DNA from 3 places in the Pectobacterium sp. 1950-15 genome. Region 3 is predicted to be linked to each of the others. Evidence: predicted binding sites of a transcription regulator. Region 3 holds the regulator's gene; each other region holds the start of a gene.
What was found. The regulator CRP, encoded in region 3, controls carbon source genes, mostly activating them, when cyclic AMP is high. The targets are predictions, from matches to a motif close to ATGTGANNNNNNTCACAT.
Positions count from the first base shown of each region.

Region 1 (4,215 bases), on a different contig from region 3:
GTGCCGCGTTGCAGAAAGTGGTGGATGACGGTAAACAGGAACAGCTGGAAGAGATGTGCCGCGACTGGCCGTTCTTCTCAACGCGTATCGGTATGCTGGAGATGGTATTCGCCAAAGCCGACCTGTGGCTGGCAGAGTATTACGATCAGCGTCTGGTCGAAGAGAAGCTGTGGCCGTTAGGGCAACAGCTGCGCGATCAGTTGGCCGCCGATATCAACATCGTGCTGGCGATCTCTAACGACGATCACCTGATGGCGGATCTGCCGTGGATCGCCGAGTCGATCGCCTTGCGTAACGTCTACACCGATCCCCTGAACGTGTTGCAGGCCGAGTTGCTGCACCGTTCACGTCAGCAGGAAAAACCGGATGCCGATCTGGAACTGGCGCTGATGGTCACCATCGCCGGTGTTGCAGCGGGTATGCGTAATACGGGTTAATCACCCAAACAGCAAAGCTACACACAGCAAAACTATACACAACAAAACAAAGGCCGGTCAGTTGACCGGCCTAAAACAAAACCTTACGCCAGATATTTATCCTGCAAATAGTTCCGCGCACGATTATCCAGCCCGTATTCCACCTCAAGCCAGCTATCGATCGAACCGTGTCGTTCGTAGATAGCCTGCAACGCCGTCACGATGAACTCTTCCTGCACCGACAGCACATAAGAGAACTGTCCCAGCGCTTTCTCATTCAGCGTTGCCGACAAATGCGTCAACAGTTGCTGGCGAAATGGCGTCAGCGTTGTTTCCGTAAGCAGGTAATCTTCCATTACCGTCTGTTCATCCGCACCCAGCGCAAACATCACCAATGCCGAACCGATACCCGTGCGATCTTTACCCACGGCGCAGTGCTGTACCAACCCGCCCTCATCTGGCCGTAATAGCAGCGACACCAGCTGTTTATAAGCTGAATTATTGAAAGGCAAACGGCGATAAAGCTCCAACATAAACGCCCGGGAATCAAACGCCGCCAGCACATCAGAGCCCAGCGAGTCCAGATTGGCCGTCACTTCGTGGCGCAATGGGTTGGCTGGGTAAGCGTGATAATTAGCCCCCGTCCACAATACATCGGGCTTCTGCGCAATTTCATCAGCATCCCGATAATCCACCACGTGAGAAATCGGCACGCCAGCAAGGTGTTCGCAGTCAGCCTGACTCAGCAGATCCAGCGAGCCGGAGCGAAAAAGTTTACCGTGTCGGATAAGCCGCCCATCAGCAGCACGGTTACCGCCTAAATCACGGAAGTTGATTCCGCCGTCCAGCGGTAATAAAGAGGGATGAAGCAACGTTGGTTCGGTCATACATCTCCTTGCGAGGTTGAAAGGCGAGCAAGGCAACCGTATTACACACGCAGAGCGCGTCGCAGGTTAACCCAATAAACCAGAACAAGTGATTAGGATAAAGGCTGGTCTCTGCGATGACCAGCCCAAAATAACATCAACTTTTGTGCTTATTCAGCCGCTAACAAACGGCGTGTGGCATCCAGCAACACCTTGATCACGGTGGTTTCAGCCAGCTTCATGGTCGCCGCATCCGGGATTTCCTGCTGGGTACGGTTCACGATTACGCCCGCAATCATGCCCGCTTTTAACCCCTGACTGGCGCACATGGTCAGTAGCGTGGCAGATTCCATTTCGTAGTTCAGCACGCCCATGCTCTGCCACTCTTCCATCGAGCCGCGGAAGCGACGCACAACGCGTCCAGAGAAAGTGTCATAGCGCTCCTGACCCGGGTAGAACGTATCGGAAGACGCCGTGATGCCCACGTGCAACGCCGCCCCCGACGCCTTCGCCGCGTCCACCAGCGCAGTGGTACAGCCGAAATCAGCCACGGCCGGGAATTCCATCGGCGCGAAGTGCAGGCTTGCACCGTCAAGACGGACAGCGGCGGTGGTCACCAACACATCACCCACATTGATACCAGACTGAATCGCCCCTGTTGTACCAACGCGCAGGAAAGTACGAATGCCGAGCTGTGCCAACTCTTCTACCGCGATGGACGTTGATGGGCCGCCAATACCGGTCGAGCAAACAATAACCGCCTTGCCGTCCAGTTCCGCACGCCAGGACGTAAATTCACGGTGTGATGCCAGATGTACCGGGTTATCCATCAGGCGAGCAATTTTTTCGACACGCTCAGGATCGCCGGGCACGATCGCCAGCGTCGCGCCCTGTAAATCGTTCTTGACCAGACCAAGATGGAACACATCAGATGTAGACATAACTGCCTCCCGGGCAATCAATTGGGTATTCAGAGAAATCGCGCTGGACGTCCCATAAACGCAGCCTGTAGGCGTCCGTTCAATAAAAAGACTCTAGCGCATCACTACATTTTTTTAAGTGACGAGAATCACCGATAAAAAAGAAACAAACATCAACATACATAAAATATGTGATGTGAATCACAATTTATCAGGTGAGAAATTCGCTTTTGCCGATTAATTGTCTTCTAGTGTAGATTCTTTAGCCTTACCGGTTACCACAACGAACCAAACTCGATACTTTCCGGTTCAATCATTTCCAAGAAGGCATTACATACCGCTTGCCCCTGCCACGATGCACAAATCGCTTCTGCACACGGTTGACTGTCGGCAAAGGCAAGATCAATAAAGACGCCATTATCCAAACTGACTAAATGCTGGCTTTTCCAGCCCGGCTGAAGTGAAAGGTGACGTTCTACCATCTGATTATAGGCCTGGCGCATGTCACTCTCCTGAACCCCCTGCTTGAGACGAAATCGCCCTATTTCGATACCGCCTCTGCTTGTTACCGACGGTGCGTCCGCCATGTGGACGGTGTAGTGCCCCATGCTGTGCAACGCACTGACCGAAGATCTGAAACAGGAAAATTCCGGTTGGCTTTCAACCGCTTTTGCCGCAGCCTGTGCTGCGTCAAGACTATTCCACACCACAAGATCGACACGCTCGGTGGAAATATCGATGCCTGAAAATGCGATCCAGTCGATAAACCCAGGGAAATGCTTTAACAGACGTTGTGCCGATGCGCGCGCTGCATCGGCCCCTTGCTGGGTTTTTACCGTGTAAGTGACTATTTCGTAACATGGGGTAGCCATGATGAACTCCGTTATCAGGATGATATGAAGTCTGAATCGTATTACACCACCCTGACAGAACTTGTCAGGGTGGTGTAATCTCTTCTCATGAAAACGATTCGGCTACTCTCTTTACTTGACCATCTTCGCGGCCGCGTACACCCGGTATCAGCGGAAATATTAGCTCAAGCGTTGAATGTATCGGTCAGAACGATCTACAGGGACATGGCGGCACTACAAACCATCGGCGCCCCTATTCGCGGTGAATCGGGACTCGGTTACCTACTTGAAAAAGACTACTTCCTGCCCCCGCTGAATTTTGACCCTGATGAACTGGACGCCATTATGCTGGGAATGCGGCTGATAAGTGCCCGAGGCGATAACATGCTTTCCGCAGCGGCCAGCCGGGTTTCAGCAAAAATCAGCGCGGCGATTGGTGCCAAAAAAGCAGATACCTATAAGTCGCTTCCTCTCAGAGCGGTTTCTCGGCATACCGAGGAAAATGAGAGGGCCATCAACCATCTGGCTTTTCTTCGTCTGGCCATTCGTAACAGGCTCCAACTGCATATTACCTATGTTGATCTGCAAGGAAGAGAGAGTGATAGAGTCGCCCGTCCCCTTGGTTTAACCCTGTTTGATGCCGTATGGTTGCTCACGATATGGTGTGAAACTCGTTCAGACTTTCGTAATCTAAGGGTAGATAACATCACTTCATTGGCGGAGACCGGCCTATACTTCAGGCCAGAGAAAGGAAAACGCTTCGAAGACTATCTCAACACGCTGTAGGCACAATACTGCCAGCTACGATTCATCGATAACAGGAGAGCGCGTAATGAAGACTGATGAACAGACGACCTTCAAACATCTTCCTCAGGGGCTGTCCCCGGCGGTGGAACCGCAGACCTCCTCCATCATTACCACGGATTCTGTCGGTATCATTGCCAGTGAGACCACCATTTCTTCTCAGGGTGAGCAGCTACCCGCGTATATCGCCAGACCGGCGAACCATGACAAGCCGCTCCCTATCGTTCTGGTGGTGCAGGAGATTTTCGGCGTTCATCAACACATTCAGGACGTTTGCCGCAGGCTCGCCAAACAGGGCTATATGGCGATTGCGCCAGAGCTGTATTTCCGTCAAGGCAACCCCAGCCACTATAACGAC
Region 1 covers NZ_JBBBQR010000009.1:34,429-38,643, forward strand. Annotated here, with positions in the region: gene ppc (phosphoenolpyruvate carboxylase) at 1-437, shown strand, start outside; gene WCT94_RS11780 (tyrosine-protein phosphatase) at 521-1,303, opposite strand; gene udp (uridine phosphorylase) at 1,453-2,223, opposite strand; gene WCT94_RS11790 (hypothetical protein) at 2,478-3,074, opposite strand; gene WCT94_RS11795 (helix-turn-helix transcriptional regulator) at 3,162-3,839, shown strand; gene WCT94_RS11800 (dienelactone hydrolase family protein) at 3,886-4,215, shown strand, end outside.
Region 1: udp (uridine phosphorylase) is a predicted target of CRP. The motif match lies at 2,392-2,409, and genes of this name have one in related genera.

Region 2 (4,215 bases), on a different contig from region 3:
CCAGCTCTTCCGTGTTTCTTCATTGTCTTGCAGCGTGAACGTGAGCTGCACACCGTGCTCATCTTCGCTGTGGGCGGTAAATTCCCACGGCAGCAGACGGGCGAAACCATGGTTAGGATCGGCGAAAGGACCAAACCAAGGGAAACAGATCGGTACACCGCCGCGAATCGCCACGTGATGAGTAAACGGCGTATTGTCGCTTAGCCAGAGTACCGGCTCTTCATTGGTCGGTTGCCAACTGAGTAAGTGCGCCCCTTGTAACGCTACTGCCGCCCGCACTTCAGGATGGTCAACGACGACGATGGGGAGTTGGTCCAACTGACGCTGGCTGAGAGTGGCGCTAATTTGTTTTGTGACGGGGAGTGAGAACATTGTGTTATGCATGATAGTGCCTTTTTTTGATTGTTTTTCGTGGTAAAAAGAAATCTGCAATAAACAATAAAAAAGGGCGACATCACGTCGCCCTTTTTTCACCGAATCATCGCTGAAGCTTATTTAGAGATGTGAGCGATCAGATCCAGAACTTTGTTTGAGTAACCTGTTTCGTTATCGTACCAGGAAACCAGTTTCACAAAGTTGTCGCTCAGAGCGATACCAGCTTTAGCATCGAATACGGAAGTCAGTTTTTCACCGTTGAAATCGGTAGAAACCACTTCGTCTTCGGTGTAGCCCAGAACGCCTTTCAGCTCGCCTTCAGAAGCGGCTTTGATTGCTGCGCAGATTTCTTTGTAAGAAGCTGGTTTTTCCAGACGTGCAGTCAGGTCAACAACAGAAACGTTCGGAGTAGGAACGCGGAACGCCATACCAGTCAGTTTGCCGTTCAGCTCAGGAATCACTTTACCTACTGCTTTAGCAGCACCGGTAGAAGATGGGATGATGTTCTGTGCTGCGCCGCGGCCGCCGCGCCAGTCTTTGTGAGACGGGCCATCAACGGTTTTCTGCGTTGCAGTGGTTGCGTGAACGGTGGTCATCAGTGCTTCAACGATACCGAAGTTGTCGTTGATAACTTTTGCCAGCGGAGCCAGGCAGTTGGTGGTGCAAGAGGCGTTAGAAACGATTTCCTGACCTGCGTAAGTTTTGTGGTTTACGCCCATAACGAACATCGGGGTGTCATCTTTAGATGGACCAGTCAGAACGACTTTCTTCGCGCCAGCAGCGATGTGCTTACGTGCAGTTTCGTCAGTCAGGAACAGGCCAGTTGCTTCAGCAACGACATCAACGTTAACTTCGTTCCACTTCAGGTTTGCAGGATCGCGCTCTGCGGTAACACGAATGGTTTTGCCGTTAACAACCAGGTGGCCATCTTTAACTTCAACGGTGCCGTTGAAACGACCATGAGTTGAGTCGTACTTCAGCATATACGCCATGTAATCAGCGTCCAACAGGTCGTTGATTGCAACGATCTCGATGTCAGAACGTTCTTGCGCAGCGCGGAAAACAATACGGCCGATACGGCCAAAACCGTTGATACCTACTTTGATAGTCATATATTCCACCAGCTATGGGTTTGTGAATAAAAGGTTGGTTGTAAAATTACAAAAACCTTGCTGAGCGTCAAGCGGAATCGTGTCAATAGTTGCTGTAAGTCAAACCTATGACCAATCTTTGTGCGAAAACCGCCTGAGCCTGTAACTAAGTAACATCTAAGACTGATATGAGGGCGGAATGCATCATATAAAGCCTGTGTTATCTCAATATGTGACATTCATCACAATTAAATGTTCATGCTAATAACATTCCTAATATTAGGCCAGAACGGCCTGTTAGGTTGTTAATTTTTTGTTATAATCAATGATTAATTGAATTGATAACACCCGCTGTGAGACTTCCATGACTAACGACTCTGCTTCGCGTACCCCGTCCGATAATACTGAACTGACAGAGATGCAGCGCTATGTCACCCAGCAACGCGGTACGGAGCCTGCATTTTCAGGCAAACTGCTGCATAACAAGCGCACCGGCGTTTATCACTGCCTGTGCTGCCAGGCCCCGCTGTTTTACTCCGACAGCAAATATGACTCCGGCTGTGGCTGGCCGAGCTTCGATCAGCCTGTCTCCTCAGAAGCGATCCGCTATCTGGAAGATGATTCACACAATATGCGCCGTATCGAGATCCGCTGTGGGCAGTGTGATGCGCATCTGGGCCACGTTTTCCCTGATGGCCCGAAAACCACGGGCGAACGCTACTGTGTAAATTCTGCCTCGCTGAGCTTCATTGATGACGTTGATGGCGAGCGCGTTGACGGGTAATCTGTGTGTGATGAATAGGGCAGTGGCAGGCTGATACTGTATAGCTTTAAACGATTCAGCTACTAAGTGCTCTTGCTAGTACAGGTCTCCCTGTCAATAACAGAACTCAGTAAGAATAACTCTGACCTTTTTCGGAGCAGAAACCGGATATGGAACTCAATGATCTGATCGACGCCATGACGCCAGAAATTTACCAGCGGTTAGTCACGGCGGTAGAGCTGGGCAAATGGCCAGACGGTGTCGCGTTGACGGCTGAACAGAAAGAAAACTGCCTGCAAATGGTGATGATGTGGCAGGCTCGCCATAACGAACAGGCTGAACACATGACGATTGGCACTGATGGTGAAATCGTGATGAAGAGCAAGCAGGAGCTGAAGCGTGAGTTTAACATCGCTGACGCGATCGTTACGCTGAAGCCCGATGCCTAACGTGTAAGCAGGCAGCCTTATTGGCTGCCGTGATGCTGGGCGACAGTGAAGATAGTTAGTGCGCTGAAGACAGCGTGGCAAGAAACTGCGTCATATCCGTCAGTATCGCCCCACGCTGCACCATTTCCCGCAATGCAGAGTCGCTGTCGTCGGGCAAAAGGTTAACCCCGCGACAGCCGTCCACCAAGACTTCGGTGTGATAACCCAGCGCAATGGCATCCAACACGCTGAACTTAACGCAATAATCTGTTGCCAGTCCCAAAATGGTCAAATGGGTGATGTGGTTGGCGTGTAGCCACGCATCCAATTCAGTTTTAAGCCGATGTCCGTTATCGAAAAAAGCGCTATAGCTATCGATCTCTGGCTGAGTCCCTTTTTGTACGATCCATTGAATGGCCGACTGATTAAGTGCTGGATGAAAATCAGCGCCGGTGGTTCCCTGCACGCAGTGAACGGGCCACCAGATCTGCGGCCATCCGTTTAACTCACCGATTTCTCCGACCTTGGTATTCGCATTAACGGCAAAGCTACCGTGATTATCGGGGTGCCAATCCTGGCTGGCGATTACGGTAACGCCAGCGGCCACACAGGCCTCAATTGCACGGTTTGCAACCGCAACAACGCGATCGCCTTCATGAACGGCCAATGCCCCGCCGGGACAAAAATCATTTTGTAAATCAACTAATAGCAATGCTTTTTTCATTACGACTCCGTGATTAACTCAATCTTTATCGCTCAATTCCCCATGCAGGTTCTGCTGCATCAAATGGCGAATGTCATCGGCGCTTAACTCTTGCTGGCTCAATAAGTAATGCAGTTTGGTCAATGCGGCTTCAACGGTCATGTCAAAGCCACTGATAACGCCTGCATGTGCCAACGCATTACCTGTCGCATAGCCACCCATGTTCACACGCCCGGAAATACACTGCGTCAGGTTGACGACCACAATGCCGCGCGCGGAGGCTTCACGTAATTCGTGCAGTAAGCCGGGGCTTTGCGGCGCGTTGCCAACGCCGTAGGAACGTAGGATGAGCGCTTTCACCGGCTGGCGGAGAAAATTACTGATGACATCGGCAGAAATGCCGGGATAAATCGTAATCACCCCGATAGGCTGCGGCGTTATGTGGTGCACTTTTAGCGGCGGGCAGTTGCTGCATTCCACGGTGGGGGCCAGCCGACGAATATGGATACCCGCTTCCAGCAGTGGCGGATAATTTGGGGAGGCGAAAGCATCAAAACCATCCGCATGGGCCTTGGTGGTGCGATTGCCGCGTAGCAGTTTATTATTGAAGAAGAGGGCAACTTCATTAATCGGATGATTAGCCGCAACATACAGCGCGTTCAGCAGGTTGGTCTGGCCGTCCGAGCGCAACTCCGCCAACGGAATCTGTGACCCTGTCACGATAACCGGTTTGGCAAGATTTTCCAGCATAAACGAGAGCGCAGAGGCGGTGAACGCCATCGTGTCAGTACCATGCAGAATCACGAAACCGTCGTAATCATCGTAGTGATCTTGAATATCGTCCGCGATGGATTG
Region 2 covers NZ_JBBBQR010000012.1:112,586-116,800, reverse strand. Annotated here, with positions in the region: gene WCT94_RS14620 (D-hexose-6-phosphate mutarotase) at 1-384, opposite strand, end outside; gene gapA (glyceraldehyde-3-phosphate dehydrogenase) at 492-1,487, opposite strand; gene msrB (peptide-methionine (R)-S-oxide reductase MsrB) at 1,831-2,250, shown strand; gene WCT94_RS14605 (YeaC family protein) at 2,400-2,678, shown strand; gene pncA (bifunctional nicotinamidase/pyrazinamidase) at 2,734-3,381, opposite strand; gene ansA (asparaginase) at 3,400-4,215, opposite strand, start outside.
Region 2: msrB (peptide-methionine (R)-S-oxide reductase MsrB) is a predicted target of CRP. The motif match lies at 1,697-1,714, and genes of this name have one in related genera.

Region 3 (4,215 bases):
GCCCGTAGAAAAAAACTTAATTAATTCATAAGGAATTTTTGGTTATTATTTTTTTTGTTAAAAATGATTTCAAAGAAATCGTTTTCTATAGGAATGAATAATAAATATTACCTATTAATAAAGATGCTTATTACAGAAATAAATCATTTATGATCGGTATAATTATTATCGTGCTAATTTATTGCGTAGGGATAGCGCGCCTTTTATCTTTGCTGGCGACAAGGTCTGGGTGCCTGGCACGAATTTCATGTATGTTAGTACGGCTTTCCTGACTAACTGTGCAATAAATATGCTACTGATTATCGATAACTACGATTCCTTTACCTACAACCTTTACCAATACTTTTGTGAGCTTGGCGCACAGGTCGTGGTGAAGCGTAATGATGAACTGACGCTGCGTGAGATTGAACAGCTTGCGCCTGAGCGATTGGTGATTTCACCGGGTCCTTGCACGCCGGATGAGGCGGGCATTTCACTGACTGCAATTCGTTACTTTGCCGATAAATTGCCTATTCTGGGCGTGTGTCTTGGCCATCAGGCGATGGGGCAGACGTTCGGCGCGCGTGTGGTGCGGGCACGGCAGGTTATGCATGGGAAAACCTCTGCGATTGCGCACAGCAATACAGGGGTTTTTGCGGGGCTCGCTCAGCCCTTGACGGTGACTCGCTATCATTCACTTATCATTGATGCAGCTTCGCTACCCGATTGCTTTGAGGTTACAGCCTGGAGCGAACATGAAGGCAAGCGAGATGAGATTATGGGGATCCGTCATCGCTCACTGCCGCTTGAAGGCGTGCAGTTTCACCCAGAGAGTATTCTTAGCCAGCAAGGGCATCAGCTTTTGGATAATTTCCTTAAAATTTAGCTATATAGAAAGTTATTCTCTCTAGTAGCCGATTTAATATTGCCTGTAATTGATTTTTTATGCATATTTATTGACTATATTTTCATTCTAACGTGATGGATAGCAGAGTGAGGCAGCAAATGGCAGCAGAGCAGAAAGCAGTGACACGGGATACTCACGATAAAGTGATTTTGCCGGTTTATGCACCCGCGAAATTTGTACCAGTGAAAGGTAAAGGGAGTCGCGTCTGGGATCAGGACGGCCGTGAGTATATCGATTTCTCCGGTGGCATTGCGGTTACGGCACTGGGCCACTGCCATCCTGCACTGGTTAATGCATTGCAGCAGCAGGGTGAAAAACTGTGGCACACCAGCAATATTTTCACCAACGAACCTGCACTACGCCTCGCCAGCAAATTGATTGATGCCACTTTTGCCGATCGTGTGTTCTTTGTTAACTCCGGTGCTGAGGCTAACGAAGCCGCATTTAAACTGGCGCGTCACTATGCGGTTAAACGCCATAGCCCGTATAAAACCAAGATTATCGCCTTCTACAATGCGTTTCATGGTCGGACGCTGTTCACCGTCTCGGTTGGCGGACAGCCTAAATATGCCGATGGTTTCGGACCTAAGCCTGCGGATATTGTCCATGTTCCTTTCAACGATCTGGCTGCGGTCAAAGCAGTGATGGACGATCACACCTGCGCAGTCGTACTGGAGCCGATTCAGGGCGAGGGCGGTATTACGCCTGCTACGCCTGAGTTCTTGCAAGGCGTTCGCGATCTGTGCGATCAGCACAAGGCGCTGCTGGTATTTGATGAAGTGCAGAGTGGGATGGGGCGTACCGGTAAATTATTCAGCTACATGCACTACGGTATTACGCCGGATATTCTCACCACCGCTAAAGCGTTGGGCGGTGGATTCCCGATTAGCGCGATGCTGACGACGGAAGAAATCGCCTCTGTGATGACGGTTGGGGTACACGGCACCACTTATGGCGGCAACCCGCTGGCCTGTGCGGTGGCCGAAGCCGCGCTGGATATCATTAACACGCCGGAAGTGCTGTCAGGCGTGGCAGATCGGCACGATCGTTTTGTTAGTGAGCTTGAGAAAATTAACCAGCAGTACGCTGTATTCGAGCAGGTTCGCGGTATGGGGCTACTGCTGGGGGCAGAGCTGAAGCCGCAGTGGCATGGCCGCGCGGGCGAGTTTCTGGCTGCTGCAACAGCGCAGGGTCTGATGGTGCTGATGGCAGGGCCGAACGTCATCCGCTTTGTGCCGTCTTTGATCATTGATGAAGACGATATTGTGCAGGGGATGGCGAAGTTCGCCAAAGCCGTCGCACAGGTGGTTAACGCAGCGAACTGAGTTATTCTCTCAACGTTGCTGCGATGGCTGTAAGGTGGCGGGCAGGAAGCTCGCCATAAAAAAACGTAGGGAACGTTTTTCAACGTCGCTTGCGACGGCCCGTAGGGTGGCGAGCAGGACGCTCGCCATAAAAAAAAGCGTGAGGCCGAGGCTTCACGCTTTTTTATTGGTAGGGTACAGCGACAGGGATTTAGCGAGTGCCGTAAACGACAATCGTTTTACCGTGCGCAGAGATCAGGTTCTGGTCTTCTAACATTTTCAGAATGCGGCCCACGGTTTCACGCGAGCAGCCAACGATTTGCCCAATTTCCTGACGGGTAATTTTTATTTGCATGCCATCTGGATGCGTCATGGCATCAGGTTGTTTGGCCAGGTTGAGTAGGGTTTGGGCAATACGGCCGGTTACATCAAGGAAGGCGAGGTTGCCGACTTTCTCTGAGGTAACCTGGAGTCTGCTTGCCATTTGTGCAGACAGGCGCATGAGAATATCAGGGTTAACCTGGATGAGCTGGCGGAATTTTTTATAGGAGATTTCAGCCACTTCACAGGCGGTTTTTGCCCGCACCCAAGCGCTGCGTTCCTGACCTTCTTCAAACAGGCCGAGCTCGCCGATGAAATCGCCCTGATTGAGGTAGGAAAGAATCATTTCCTTGCCTTCTTCATCTTTGATTAGCACTGCGACAGAGCCTTTCACGATGTAGTAAAGCGTTTCTGCTTTTTCACCTTGGTGAATAAGCGTGCTCTTCGATGGATACTTGTGGATATGACAATGGGAAAGGAACCATTCGAGAGTTGGGTCTGTCTGCGGTTTGCCGAGAACCATTCGCTATCATCCTCTGTTGTAATTCACTGCGCAAATTACAGGGGTCAGAGTTCCCTGTACGGCGTGTTTAACTGCTAAAAAATAAAATTCAGTCTAGGCAGAATGACGTCAGGGAATATACTGGAACCACTGTACCCTTGATTTTCCGGTTGCTGCCTTGCTGCAACGTAAACGTGGCTGGGTATATCTGGCTACGTCATCATCTTCTTCGTTTCTGGCTTTGTCCAGAAAAGGTCTATTCTATTTTCGTTTTAACACAGCTTTAAGGACGTGTCTTGTGTTGTCTCGCTTCAGCATGACAAAGCTCTGATTAACGCTGGTTTTTGTACAGTAACGGTATAAATTTTCAAAAAATTTTTAGTGGAGAGGCACCATGCAGGCACGGGTAAAATGGGTTGAAGGCTTAACGTTTTTGGGCGAATCCGCATCAGGGCACCAGATCTTGATGGACGGCAATTCCGGCGATAAAGCGCCCAGTCCGATGGAAATGGTGTTGATGTCAGTGGGGGGATGCAGCGCGATTGATGTGGTGTCGATTCTGCAAAAAGGTCGTAACGATGTGGCGGATTGTGAAGTGAAATTGACGTCAGAGCGCCGGTCTGAAGCGCCGCGTTTATTTACCCATATTAATCTGCATTTTATCGTTACGGGGAAAGGGCTGACCGACAAAGCCGTCGAGCGCGCGGTCACTCTGTCTGCGGAAAAATACTGCTCTGTGGCACTGATGCTGGGCAAAGCCGTTGAGGTAACGCACAGCCACGAAATTAGAGTGTTGGAATAATCCCTCTCTCTGGGCACTAGTTCTGTTCACTTAAGCCTGTTATTAGGGGAAACACAGGGGGAGGTCCCCGTAGGGAGGCCTCATCCCTGTGGTCGCCCCGTGTCTCTCGATGCTTATTCGATGGTTTTCCCTTCCATTAACCGCTGCACCAGCGGTGCCATGATGAGCTCCATCGCCAGCCCCATTTTCCCGCCGGGAACGACCAACGTGTTGATGTGGGAGATAAATGAGCCCTGCAACATGGCGAGCAGATAGGGATAATCAATGTTATCCAACCCCTGAAAGTGAATCACGACGAAGCTTTCGTCCAGCGAGGGAATCGATTTAGCGGCGAACGGGTTGGAGGTGTCCACGGTAGGTACGCGCTGGAAGTTGATGTGCGTACGAGAGAACTGTGGGG
Region 3 covers NZ_JBBBQR010000008.1:214,054-218,268, forward strand. Annotated here, with positions in the region: gene WCT94_RS11540 (aminodeoxychorismate synthase component II) at 290-865, shown strand; gene argD (bifunctional acetylornithine/succinyldiaminopimelate transaminase) at 985-2,211, shown strand; gene crp (cAMP-activated global transcriptional regulator CRP) at 2,402-3,034, opposite strand; gene WCT94_RS11555 (OsmC family protein) at 3,408-3,815, shown strand; gene WCT94_RS11560 (phosphoribulokinase) at 3,929-4,215, opposite strand, start outside.